One region of the Streptomyces sp. NBC_00104 genome, then DNA from elsewhere that is predicted to be linked to it. Evidence: riboswitches for the same ligand, from Rfam matches in the RefSeq annotation. Region 1 holds a riboswitch; each other region holds the start of a gene.

The links. Region 1 has a riboswitch for cyclic di-AMP ahead of OG272_RS41830 (M23 family metallopeptidase). Riboswitches for the same ligand answer to the same signal wherever they lie in the genome.
Positions count from the first base shown of each region.
Region 2: it holds a riboswitch for cyclic di-AMP, as region 1 does, so the genes downstream of both, OG272_RS20100 (transglycosylase family protein) here and OG272_RS41830 (M23 family metallopeptidase) in region 1, are expected to answer to the same signal.
Region 3: it holds a riboswitch for cyclic di-AMP, as region 1 does, so the genes downstream of both, OG272_RS36200 (M23 family metallopeptidase) here and OG272_RS41830 (M23 family metallopeptidase) in region 1, are expected to answer to the same signal.

Region 1 covers NZ_CP108215.1:9,570,304-9,574,729, reverse strand. Annotated here, with positions in the region: gene OG272_RS41840 (SGNH/GDSL hydrolase family protein) at 1-161, opposite strand, end outside; gene OG272_RS41835 (DUF6250 domain-containing protein) at 350-1,066, opposite strand; gene OG272_RS41830 (M23 family metallopeptidase) at 1,484-2,497, opposite strand; cyclic di-AMP (ydaO/yuaA leader) riboswitch at 2,502-2,660, opposite strand; gene OG272_RS41825 (alpha-galactosidase) at 2,962-4,426, opposite strand, start outside.
Region 2 covers NZ_CP108215.1:4,598,654-4,603,079, reverse strand. Annotated here, with positions in the region: gene OG272_RS20110 (cytochrome P450) at 1-838, shown strand, start outside; gene OG272_RS20105 (transglycosylase family protein) at 1,033-2,091, shown strand; cyclic di-AMP (ydaO/yuaA leader) riboswitch at 2,274-2,473, shown strand; gene OG272_RS20100 (transglycosylase family protein) at 2,478-3,173, shown strand; gene eno (phosphopyruvate hydratase) at 3,648-4,426, shown strand, end outside.
Region 3 covers NZ_CP108215.1:8,260,488-8,264,913, forward strand. Annotated here, with positions in the region: gene OG272_RS36190 (pitrilysin family protein) at 1-152, shown strand, start outside; gene OG272_RS36195 (pitrilysin family protein) at 149-1,537, shown strand; cyclic di-AMP (ydaO/yuaA leader) riboswitch at 1,741-1,912, shown strand; gene OG272_RS36200 (M23 family metallopeptidase) at 1,926-2,714, shown strand; gene OG272_RS36205 (GntR family transcriptional regulator) at 2,905-3,609, shown strand; gene OG272_RS36210 (HPr family phosphocarrier protein) at 3,779-4,060, opposite strand; gene OG272_RS36215 (GNAT family N-acetyltransferase) at 4,251-4,426, shown strand, end outside.

The DNA.
Region 1 (4,426 bases):
CCCCGTACCGCCAGGTTGGTGTAGTCGAAGGCACCCTCGGGCACACGGTCCGCGAGGAGCACCGCGAATCGGTCGGCCCAGCCGACGAACCGTCCGTCGGGGCCTGGATCGCCGACGCCCTCGGTGAAGCTGTCCCCCACCGCCACGTACGACCCGATCATTGCTCTGCTGTCATTCGAATCGTCTGCCACATCGCCCCATGATTCACCTTCTGATGTGACCTACGCGACCGTAATAAGAGGTTGACGGACGGTGAGATAGACCACGAGTCAAGTGTTGGTCAACACGGAACAGGCCAGGTCGGGTTGGCGGCACCCCACCACCCCGGCCTCCCTCTCCCCTCGACCGCTCAGCGGCGGCCGACGGATCTCCACACCCGGAAGTCCTCGATCCGGAAGTGACTCCAGGTGGTCCGGAAACCGAAATGCCCACTTGTGTACGGCTCGGGATCGATGTAGTCGAACACGAGCCGCCCGTTGTTCCACCACTGCACCTTCGACCCGTCGGAGACGATCCGGACGCGGTGCGGCTCGTTCGCGACGAGCAGCGGCGCCGTGTAGTCGTAGATCAGCGGCCGCACACCCGCCTCGCCGACATACCGACGCAGCCGTGTCGTCGTATTGGTGTTGGCGCCGTACCCGACGTAATACGTCTTCAGATGGTCGTACTCGGCGAGCGCACCCCCACGCGGAGTGGCGAAAAGATCACCGGGCGAGCGCACGTCGACGGCGTTCCAGAAGTTGTTGAGGTCGGAGACCCGATCGTTGACCCTACCCGCGGAGACCGGGGTGGCCGTGTACTGGACGACGTAGGGCCCTGCCAGCTTCCGCTTGAACCAGACCGTGGCCCCGGCCGGCACATCGACCTCCAGCGCACCGCGCGAGGCCGTGACCGCACCACCCCTCTCCAACTCCACGGCCCACTGGCCGAGGCCGTGCCGGAAGTCGTCGGCGGCGATCAGCCGGCCGCGGCGCCGGTGCGGGGTCGCGGACGCCGTCCCCGCCGGGGCGAGCGCCGCGAGGGCGGCACCGGCCGCGAGGGCTCCGAAAGCTCTGCGGGTGGTCATGACGCTCCTTCTGTGGTTGCCGTGCGGGCCCACATCGGCGGGGTCCGCGTGGGCGCCACGGATGTCGAACTGGGGCGCTGGACGCCGGACACGGAGACCTACGACGTGCAGAAAGCGCTTGCTGAGATCACTGTGCACTCGCCCTCGTACAGCTGTCGAGTCCTGGATCGGCCATGCCACAAGACCGCAATGCGGTGATCACGAATCGACAGGGGGCGGGGGCAGCGAAAGCGGAGCGGAGCGAAAGCCGGAGCGGGGCGGGAGCGAGGGAGGGGCGGGAGAGAACCTGGCCGGATGGCGCACTCTTCGAGCCGTTGCCAGTGTGGACGGCCACGATCGGGACCCCCTCCGGGAACGCCGAAGGCCGGCCCCCGTGATGTCGGGGTCCGGCCTTCGGTGCGGAGCGGTGGCGGTGCGTCAGACGCTGACGCCCTTCGAGCGGAGGTATGCCAGCGGGTCGATGTCCGCACCGTAGTTGGGGGTGGTACGGATCTCGAAGTGGAGGTGCGGCCCGGTGACGTTGCCGGTCGCGCCGGAGAGGCCGATCTGCTGGCCGCCGCTCACGGACTGGCCCGCGGAGACGGAGATCGAGGACAGGTGGGCGTACTGGGCGTAGTAGCCGTCGGCGAGCTTGATGACGACCTGGTTGCCGTACGCGCCGCCCCAGCCGGCGGAGACGACGGTGCCCGCACCCACGGCCTTGAGGGAGGTGCCGGTCGGGGCCACGAAGTCGACGCCCGTGTGGTAGCCGCTGGACCACATGCTGCCGGCGGTCTTGTACGCGGTGCCGACGGTGGCGCCCTGGATGGGCAGGCTGAAGCCGGAGCTGTTGGACGACGAGGACTGGCCGCTCGACGTGGAGGTCGACGCCTGGGTGTCCTTCGACTCCTGCGTCTGCGTCGACGAGCCGGAGGACTTCGACGACTGGGACGACTCCTCGGACTTCGAGGACTGCGACAGCTGCGGCTTCGTCGACGCCTGCGGCGTACCGCTCGACGTGGCCCGGCCACCGATGCCGAGCTTGAGGCCCGGGTGGATGAGCGACGGGTCGGAGCCGATCGCCTCACGGTTGTCCGAGTACAGTTGCTTCCAGCCGCCCTCGACGTCCTGCTCGTCCGCGATCTTCGCGAGGTAGTCGCCGACCTTCACCGAGTAGGTCCTGGTCGCCGCCTTCTTGGTGGCGGTCTTCTCCGCCTGCGCGGCCTTCTCGGCCGCCTCGATCCGTGCGCCCGCCTCGGCCGCGGCCTTCTCGGTGGCGACCGAGGCCGTCTTCTCGGAGACACCGGAAACGGCGGCCGTCGGGGTCGCGGCATGGGCGCCGGCGGCTCCGATCAGCGGCAGCGCGAGCGCCGCGCCACCGGTCCCCGCGGCGGCGATCGAACGGGTGAAACGCTGGGACTTCGGACGGCGGTGCTTACCCTTCGCGGGCATGGCGAATTCCTCTCCGGCGCCTGCGAGGTGAGCTGTCGGGTGCGGACTGGAGATGTCCGGCCGTGCTGACGCACGGCTATACCCCTAGCCGTTCCGGAGACCGGAACAGGCGGTCATACCTGTGGGTCCCCCGCTCCTGCCGTGGATCAGGTCGGTACGCGGCTCCGGTCGGCGGCAGGATTGGGCGTCCGTCCGGATTGACGCCGAACGTAAGCGACTTGTGCCCACAGAGACAACCATTGGGACTTCCTGTGCGCCTTTCCACCTGATCCTTACATCAATCCACCATCACGCTCCGTAAAAGACAGGTCTTGGGTATTTCCAAGCGCCCTGGAATCGCCTACGAATTACGTGGACATGGCGACAGCGGAACGTCACGAATATGACGCTGCTCACGCGCCTACGACCCAGTAGGCTTTATTCCAGGGCTTGTTGGAATTACAGCTCCATTTCGGACAGTTCACTCAAGTGCGACGCAGGCGGATAACCTTCGCATCGAAGTCACCGCGCAGCCCCGTCCGCAATCCGTGGTGCAACAGCACGGCACCCCGGTGCACTTCACCCGTTTCGCGGCATTCATACTTTTCTGTCGGGTCGATCCCGCGCAGGCGGAGCGGGGCGAGCGGCTCGCCGTAGTGCTGGGCCTGGAGCCAGGCCAGGACGACGACCTCGTCACCGTGGACGTACTGCACGGCACTCAGCCCGCCCGTCGGCGGCCGCAGCCGGTAGAGGTCGCCGCGCTGCACGACCGGCCGGATCTCCTTGTACAGCTCGACCCAGCCCCGCGCCTCGGCCAGCTCCTCCTCCGTCCACTCGGTGAGGTCGCCGCCGACGCCCAGCACACCCGCCATGGCGCTGACGAACCGGAACCGCAGCGAGCTGACCCGGCCGTTGAGCTGGTTGTTCGGGCTGTCGGTGACCCACGCGGCCATGATCCGGGCCGGGTGGACCTGACTGAAGCCGTGCTGGATGGCGAGCCGGTCCAGCGGGTCGGTGTTGTCGGACGTCCACACCTGGTCCGTCCGCGCCATCACTCCGAGGTCGATACGGCCGCCGCCACCCGAGCACGACTCGAACGCCACCCCGGGGTGCGCGGCCCGCAGCCGGTCCAGCAGGGCGTAGAAGGCGTGCACGTGCTCGACCCACAGCTTCTGCGGATACGGCTCACCGGGCCAGCCGGCGTCCGTGAAGCAGCGATTGAAGTCCCACTTCACATAGTCGATCGGCGCGCTGGACAGGAGTGCGTCGAGCCGCTCCCAGAGGTATTCCTGGACGTCCTCGCGCGCGAGATTGAGGACGAGCTGATTACGCAGCTCCGTCCGCTTTCGCCCCGGTTGGTACTGCGCCCATTCGGGGTGCGCCCGGTACAGCTCGCTGTCCGGGTTGATCATCTCGGGCTCGACCCAGATGCCGAATTGCATCCCGAGGGCATGCACGTAGTCGGCGAGCGGCTTCAGCCCCTTCGGGAAGCGGTCCGGGTTGGGCGTCCAGTCGCCGAGGCCGGCCCGGTCACTGGTGCGCGCCCCGAACCAGCCGTCGTCCACGACGAACAGCTCGACCCCGATGGCTGCCGCCCGCCGCGCGAGCGTCCCCTGCTGTTCCTCGGAGATGTCGAACTCGGTGGCCTCCCAGGAGTTGAAGAGCACCGGCCGGTCCTGCTCCGCGTCCGGGATGACGTACGTCCGCTGATACGTGTGCCAGGCACGGCTCGCCCCGCCGAAGCCGCCGTCGCTCCACAGGCCGGCGAAGACGGGCGTCGTGAACGTCCCGCCCGTCTCCAGCCGCAGCAGACCGGACTCGTCGTATCCGGCGCCGCCGGTGATCTGCACGCGCGCGTCCGGGAGTTGGGCGACCGCGATCCGCCAGGACCCCGACCAGCCGAGGGCACAGCCGTAGACCTCGCCGCGCTCCTCGGTGGCGTCGGTGTCC
Region 2 (4,426 bases), 5.0 Mb from region 1:
CATCTACGCGATCTGCGACCTGCTCGGCGTCCCCCGGGAGGACCAGGACGACTTCAGGGACTGGGCGGGGATGATGATCCGGCACGGCGGTGGGCCGAGGGGAGGGGTGGCCCGGTCGGTCAAGAAGATGCGCGGCTATCTCGCCGACCTCATCCACCGCAAGCGGGAGGCCCTCACCGAGCACCCCGCCCCCGGCGAGGACCTCATCTCCGGGCTCATCCGCTCCTCCGACCACGGTGAGCACCTCACCGAGAACGAGGCCGCGGCGATGGCGTTCATCCTGCTGTTCGCCGGGTTCGAGACGACCGTCAACCTCATCGGGAACGGCATGTACGCCCTCCTCACCCATCCCGACCAGCGCACCCGCCTCCAGGACTCCCTCGCCGCGCGGGAGACCGCGCTGCTCGAAACCGGCGTCGAGGAACTCCTCCGCTACGACGGCCCCGTCGAACTCGCCACCTGGCGCTTCGCGACCCAACCCCTCACCCTCGGCGGGCAGGACATCGCCCCCGGCGACCCCGTCCTCGTCGTCCTCGCGGCGGCCGACCGCGACCCGGCCCGCTTCGACGACCCCGACACCCTCGATCTCTCCCGCCGGGACAACCAGCACCTCGGCTACGGCCACGGCATCCACTACTGCCTCGGCGCCCCCCTCGCCCGCCTCGAAGGGCAGACGGCGCTGGCCACGCTCCTCACCCGCCTCCCCGACCTGCGACTGGCGGGGGATTCTGCCGATTTGAGGTGGCGAGGAGGGCTCATCATGCGCGGATTGCGCACGCTTCCGGTCGAATTCACCCCGCGGGAGCGGCCGGTGACCGGGTTGGTGAGCAACCCGTAGTCGTACCCGGGCGGGCCGTAGCCATACCCCATTCCGTGTCAGAAGATGACACTCCCTCAAGTCTGTGATCTTCACGTGATCTACGCTGCATTAACTTGTGACAACTGATCGACTGCGGCTACGTTCACACGTCAGTGCGAAGAGGTCACCACGCCCGTCGCACAGGCCACTGCTGTCGCGTGAAAGGCAACCGCATGCTCTCCGGGAACGGTCGTCACCGTCGCCCCCGTCAGGCTCCGGCCCTCCTCGTCGCGGCGGGAGTGACCGGCTCGGCCATCGCGATTCCACTCCTCGGCGCCACCGGCGCGAGCGCGGCCGGCGGAACCACCTGGGACCAGGTGGCGGAGTGCGAGAGCGGTGGCTCCTGGAGCGCGGACACCGGGAACGGACGCTACGGCGGCCTTCAGCTCACCCAGGCGAACTGGGAGAAGTACGGCGGTCTGGAGTACGCGGCGACCGCCGACCAGGCCAGCCGTTCGCAGCAGATAGCCGTCGCCGAGAAGGTGCTCGCCGGCCAGGGCGTCGGCGTCTGGGCCACCTGTGGACTCCTCCACAACCTCGGAGGCGACTCCGGTTCCGCCGACGTGGACACGGGCGTCGCGGACGACTCCTCGGACTCTGAGGATTCGTCCAGTTCGTCAGGTTCATCCGATACATCGGATTCGTCCGCCTCGACGGACGCGGCCAAGTCGGGCAAGTCGGCCGACTCGACCGACTCCACCGGACCGACGGACTCCACCGGCTCCAGCGGCTCCCGCGGGCCGAGCGAATCGTCCGAATCGTCGGGATCGTCCGCCGATGTCTTCGAGGGTTCCACCAAGGCCAGAACCGGCACCGACTCGGACGACTCCGCCGGCTCCGGCAGCGCAGACTCGGACAAGTCGGGTCAGAGCGACAGCTCTTCGGCTGCGGACGACAGTGAGGGTGGCACCGGCCGTCATCGCGGCGCCAGTGCCGACGAGGACGTCGACGCGGACACCGAGGCCGGCACGGACGCGGCCGACGGCTCCCGCACCGACTCCGCGTCCTCCGGCCGTCACGCCTCCCGTGATGGCGACGCGGCGCGTGAGGTCGTCGACGGCGCGTACACCGTCCAGGCGGGCGACAGCCTGACGGGCATCGTGAACTCGCTCGGCCTGGGCGGCGGGTGGCGGGAGCTGTACGCCGAGAACGAGGCCACGGTCGGAACTGACCCGGACCTTATCCTTCCCGGTCAGACCCTCGAAGTCGGTGTCGAAACGGGCGAAAAGTAGCGGCAGTTCAGGTCACGGTTCGCCCCTGAATGCCCGTTTTGATCTCCGTGGGAGATGAATCACAGACCCCCTGATCGTCTTTGAAATCCGGCGAATCACGTGTCTACGGTCGTGACCGCTCGCCACAGCGGGCCCCTGCGGTCGGTACGCCGAATCCTGCCAACGGCCGCATGGAACAGTCGTCGCGTCAAGCGCCGTAGGCAGGAGCGGGGGACCCAAGGTAAGTGCCGGGTCCGGTGGTTGCGGCCCTTCGGGGGCGCACGTCCGGAACCGGCTCGGGGTGAAGCCGCGCCATGTGAGCCGAAAGGCGAGCGGGCGCGGCCGGGCAACTCAACCGGCCCGAACCCGACAGCTCACCTCGCAGGCGTCGGTGAGGGGATCACTCCATGCTGTTTTCCAGCAAGGGCAAGCACCGCCGTCCGTCCAAGGCGGCTCGCGCCATCGCCGTCGCCGGTGTCACCGGTGCCGCCGCCATCGCCGCTCCGCTGATGGTCGCCGGCAGCGCCTCCGCCGCCACCGCCTCCGAGTGGGACACCGTCGCCCAGTGCGAGTCCGGCGGGAACTGGTCCATCAACACCGGTAACGGCTACTACGGCGGTCTGCAGTTCTCCGCCTCCACCTGGGCCGCCTACGGCGGTACGCAGTACGCCTCCACCGCCGACCAGGCGAGCAAGGCCCAGCAGATCGCGATCGCCGAGAAGGTCCTCGCGGGCCAGGGCAAGGGTGCCTGGCCCGTCTGCGGCACCGGCCTGTCCAGCGCCTCGTACGACGGCGCCGCCGCCTCCAGCGGCAACTCGGACTCCGGTTCCTCCTCGCAGGAGAGCACCCAGAAGAGCACCGAGAAGAGCAGCCAGGAGACCCGCGCCTCCCGCTCCTCCGAGCGTGCCACCGTCGAGACCCCGACCGGCAAGAAGGTCGAGAAGGGCGACGGCGAGTACAAGGTCGTCAGCGGCGACACCCTCAGCGCCATCGCCGAGAAGAAGAACGTCAAGGGTGGCTGGGAGAAGCTCTTCGAGCTGAACAAGGACATCATCGACGACGCCGACTTCATCTACCCGGGCCAGCAGCTCCACCTGAGCTGACCCACGGCGATCGCGACGGCCGCCGACCGCCTGCCATCCCCACGGCCGCCCCCACGGCCGGGCAGGCGGGGCGGGGCGGGTTCGGCCGGGCCGAAAATCGAGCCGCTCTCCAGCTGAACCACAGCCCGCTCACATCCGTGTCCTCCATAGTGAAGACCTCGTGAGGGCCGTCCCCCCGTCCCCACGGGCTCCCCGCCCCGGTGCGCATTCCCCCGTACGCACCGGGGCGGGGCTTTTTCATGCCCGTCTTCCTCGCCACTCCCTCTCTCCTCTCCCTCTCCTCTTCCTCGCCTCTCCCTCTTTCTGTTCACTTTCTCGCCCACCCCCCTTTGTTCCGACCTGAAACAATGGGTACGGTCTGTCTGTCCACGGGACGGTCGGTCGGCTGCCGACGGCCCGGGGGCGGTTAGGCTCTAGTCGCAAGGCCCAAGCGGCCCCGCACAACCAGCGTCACATCCCATGAAGGAGATGCTCGTGCCGTCCATCGACGTCGTCGTAGCCCGGGAAATCCTCGACTCGCGAGGCAACCCCACCGTCGAGGTCGAGGTCGGCCTCGACGACGGCAGCACCGGTCGTGCCGCCGTCCCGTCCGGCGCCTCCACGGGTGCCTTCGAAGCCATCGAGCTCCGTGACGGCGACCCCAACCGCTACCTCGGCAAGGGTGTCGAGAAGGCCGTCCTCGCCGTGATCGAGCAGATCGGCCCGGAGCTCGTCGGCTACGACGCCACCGAGCAGCGCCTGATCGACCAGGCGATGTTCGACCTGGACGCCACCGACAACAAGGGCTCCCTCGGCGCCAACGCCATCCTCGGCGTCTCCCTCGCCGTCGCCCACGCCGCCTCCGAGGCCAGCGACCTGCCGCTCTTCCGCTACCTGGGCGGCCCGAACGCGCACCTGCTGCCCGTTCCGATGATGAACATCCTGAACGGCGGCTCGCACGCCGACTCCAACGTGGACATCCAGGAGTTCATGATCGCCCCCATCGGCGCGGAGTCCTTCTCCGAGGCCCTGCGCTGGGGCGCCGAGGTCTACCACACCCTCAAGAAGGTGCTGAAGACCAAGGGCCTGTCCACCGGCCTCGGCGACGAGGGCGGCTTCGCCCCGAACCTGGAGTCCAACCGCGCCGCGCTCGACCTCATCCTCGAGGCCATCAAGCAGGCCGGTTACGTACCCGGCGAGCAGATCGCGCTCGCGCTCGACGTCGCCGCGTCCGAGTTCTACAAGGACGGCAAGTACGAGTTCGAGGGCAAGTC
Region 3 (4,426 bases), 1.3 Mb from region 1:
AGGCGCGGCTGAGGCCCGACAACCGCGCGGTGCTCGTCTACGAGCCCGTGGCCGGCGAAGAGGGCGACGAAGGGGAAGCCGCCGAGGCGGAGGCCGCCGAACCCACCGACCAGACCGACGAGACCGACAAGAACGAGGAGTCGGCGAAGTGACCGAGCTCGCGACCATGGACTTCCACCCGCAGCCCCAGGCCGGCGAGGCCAGGCCCTGGGCGTTCCCGGCGCCCGAGCGCGGCACCCTGGACAACGGCCTGACCGTGCTGCGCTGTCACCGCCCCGGCCAGCAGGTCGTCGCCGTAGAGGTCCTGCTCGACGCGCCGCTGGACGCCGAGCCGGCCGGTCTCGACGGCGTCGCCACCATCATGACCAGGGCCTTCTCGGAGGGCACCGACAAGCACACGGCCGAGGAGTTCGCCGCCGAGCTGGAGCGCTGCGGCGCCACCCTCGACTCGCACGCCGACCACCCCGGCGTCCGCCTGTCCCTCGAAGTGCCCGTGTCGCGGCTGGAGAAGGCGCTCGGCCTGCTGGCCGACGCCCTGCGGGCACCCGCGTTCGAGGACAGCGAGATCGAGCGGCTGGTGGCCAACCGGCTCGACGAGATCCCGCACGAGACCGCCAACCCGGGCCGCCGGGCCGCCAAGGAGCTCTCCAGGCAGCTGTTCCCCGCCACGTCCCGTATGTCGCGGCCCCGCCAGGGCACCGAGGAGACCGTCGAGGGCATCGACTCCGCGGCCGTACGCGCCTTCTACGAGCGGCACGTGCGCCCCGCGACGGCCACCGCCGTGGTCGTCGGCGACCTCACCGGAGTCGACCTCGACGCGCTGCTCGGCGACACCCTGGGCGCCTGGACCGGTTCCCCGGCCAAGCCGCGCCCCGTGCCGTCGGTGAGCGCCGACGACACCGGGCGGGTGATCATCGTGGACCGCCCCGGCTCCGTGCAGACCCAGTTGCTCATCGGCCGGGTCGGCGCCGACCGGCACGACCGTGTGTGGCCGGCCCAGGTGCTCGGCACCTACTGCCTCGGCGGCACCCTCACCTCCCGCCTGGACCGCGTCCTGCGCGAGGAGAAGGGCTACACCTACGGGGTGCGCGCGTTCGGCCAGGTGCTGCGCTCCGCGCCGGACGGCTCGGGCACGGCGATGCTCGCCATCAGCGGCTCCGTCGACACACCGAACACCGGACCGGCGCTCGACGACCTGTGGACGGTGCTGCGCACGCTCGCCGCCGAGGGCCTGACCGACGCCGAGCGCGATGTCGCCGTGCAGAACCTCGTCGGGGTCGCCCCGCTCAAGTTCGAGACGGCCGCGGCCGTGGCGAGCACGCTGGCCGACCAGGTCGAGCAGTACCTGCCGGACGACTACCAGTCGACGCTGTACCGCCAACTCGCCGCCACGGGCACCGTGGAGGCCACCGCGGCCGCCGTGAGCGCCTTCCCGGTGGACCGTCTGGTGACCGTCCTCGTCGGTGACGCCGCGCAGATCGAGGCGCCGGTCAGGGCCCTCGACATCGGCGAAGTCACCGTCGTACCGGCCGAGTAGAACCGGGACAGAAGGACACACGTCCGTGGGGCCCTGGTGACTGAAGAGTCACCAGGGCCCGCGTTTGTCCGTATTGATGGCGGAGGTTGTGTGTCTGACCTGTGGCGTACTTAACAAATCCTGTGATCCGTTTGTTATTTCGAAGACGGCCCGCTTAGCGTCGGTCCGGCTGTTCGTCAGAAGTTCGCCGCAGCCGCGGCACCGGACAGTCATCGCCGAGTCCCCATGGCGCGAGCCAGGGGAGCCGGGGACCCACCGAAGTCCCTGGGGTGAATCGGGTGCCCTTCGCGGAGCGTCGCGAAACGAGGGGCAGCCGTAGGAGACCTTCCTGCTCCGAACCCGTCAGCTAACCCGGTAGGCGAGAAGGAAGGAAAGGACCAGCCACTTCATGGCGTTCACCCGCGCCCCCGGGAAGCACCGGCGTCCCGGCCGTGTGAAGCGCACGACCACGAGGAACGTGGGCGTCGCCGCTCTCACCACCACCGGTGTCATCGGCACCCTGGCCGCTCCCGCGCTCGCCGCGGAGGAGCCCGCCGTCGAGCAGACCGGCCTGAACCAGATCATCGTCCTCGGCGACACGGTCGCCGAGCAGGTCGACGCCCAGGCCTTGGCCCAGCAGCAGGCCGCCGAGGTCGCCGCCGTCAAGAAGAAGGCGCAGGAGGAGGCCCGGAAGGCCGCCGCCGAGAAGGCCGAGCAGGAACGTGCCGCCGCCAAGGAGCGCGAAGAGATCAAGGCCCGTGCCGCCCGCGCGGCCGAGCGCGAGCGCCTCAACACCTATGTCGCCCCGATCAGCGGCTCGTACATCTCCACCGGCTACAAGGCCGGCGGCGCCGTCTGGTCCTCCGGCAGCCACACCGGCGTCGACTTCCACGCCGCGTCCGGCACCGCCGTCCACGCGGTGGGTTCCGGCACCGTCGTCGAGGCGGGCTGGGGTGGCGCGTACGGCAACAACATCGTCATCAAGATGACCGACGGCACGTACACGCAGTACGGCCACCTGTCGTCCATCGGCGTCTCCGTCGGCCAGACGGTCACCCCCGGCCAGCAGATAGGCCTCTCCGGGGCGACCGGCAACGTCACCGGCGCGCATCTGCACTTCGAGGCCCGGACGACGGCCGAGTACGGCTCGGACATCGACCCCGCCGCGTACCTGCGTTCGCACGGCGTGAACGTCTGACGCACCACTCGACGCTTCCCAGGAGGCCCCGGCTCACCGAGCCGGGGCTTTCCGCGTTGTGACGTACCTCCTGTCCAAAAAATATCCCTGGATTCCGGTCCGCCATCGGAAATTCCGGCTCGCTGCAATAGAGTCGCTGGAACACACGTCAATCATCGACGTTTCACGGGGATTAAGGCGGAGGTCGGTCATGCGTATTCCGGCGCACTCGGTATGCACGGCGATCCGTGATGACATCGTCGCGGGTGTCTACGAGCGCGGCAGCCGTCTCACCGAGGAACTGCTCGCCCGCCGGTACGGCGTCAGCCGGGTCCCCGTGCGCGAGGCGCTGCGCACGCTGGAGGCCGAGGGCTTCGTGGTGACCCGTCGGCACGCGGGCGCGTGCGTCGCCGAGCCGACGGAGCAGGAGGCCGCCGACCTGCTGGAGATGCGCATGCTGCTGGAGCCACTGGGCGCCGCCCGCGCCGCGCAGCGCCGCACGGAAGCACACCTGAAGGTGCTGCGCGGCCTGGTCAGACTGGGCCAGGAGCGGGCCAGGAGGGGGAACAGCGAGGATCTGCGCTCCCTGGGCGGCTGGTTCCACGAGACGCTCGCACAGGCGTCCGGCAGCCCCGCGCTGACCTCGACGCTCGCCCAGCTGCGGCACAAGATCGCCTGGATGTACGCCATCGAGGCGCCGGCCAACCCCGTGGAGTCCTGGGCGGAGCACGGCGGCATCGTGGACGCGGTCGCGCGCGGCGACAGCGACCGGGCCCGGACGATCACGTCCCTGCACACCGAGCGCGCCACCGCCGCACACCGGCTCCGATTTCCGTCCGGGGCCGGCGGGACGGAACGCCCCGACCGTGTGAGGACTTCGCAACACCCCGTAAACACGCCGAGTCTGCGGCATTAACACAGGAGCCGTATACAAAGAGGGAAGAATTCCGAAGGGCATTTTTCCTGCTGCCCGCAGAACGGAAAAGGACGAAAAGGCGAAGGGCCCGCCCGATAAATCGGACGAGCCCTTCGGTGTGTCTGCGGGTGGCCTTTCAGGCCTTTTCCGCTTTATTCGGCCGGGTCGCTCAGACCGTCTCGGGGAGTTCTTCGAGTCCCTCGGCCACGAGCTTCGCCAGACGGTCGAGCGCGATGTCCGCGCCCTCGGCCTCGGAAGCGAGCACGATCTCCTCGCCGCCCTGGGCGCCGAGGCCCAGCACCGCCAGCATGGAGGCCGCGTTGACGGGGTTGCCGTCGGCCTTGGCGATCGTCACGGGGATACCGGAGGCCGTGGTGGCCCGGACGAAGATGGATGCGGGTCGGGCGTGGAGGCCCTCGGCCCAGCCGACGTTGACGCGGCGCTCAGCCATGTGATGCTGCCCTTCAGGTGTCTCGGGTACTTCAGAGAGGTCTAGACCAGGTTGTCTAGACCAGTTTCCCATATGGCGCGGCGTACCGGAACGAGCCCACGGCCTGACCACGAACCGGCTTCCGCGCGTCTGTTGCGCTTCCCCAGACTGCCCCGCGCCGTTGTCGTACGCGAGCCGTACTCTGGGGCCCATGCAGACCTCGTCGGACCGGCACGAGTACCCCGCCCACTGGGAGGCCGACGTGGTGCTGCGCGACGGCGGCACCGCACGCATCAGGCCCATCACCGTTGATGACGCCGAGCGTCTCGTCAGCTTCTACGAGCAGGTCTCGGACGAGTCGAAGTACTACCGCTTCTTCGCGCCCTA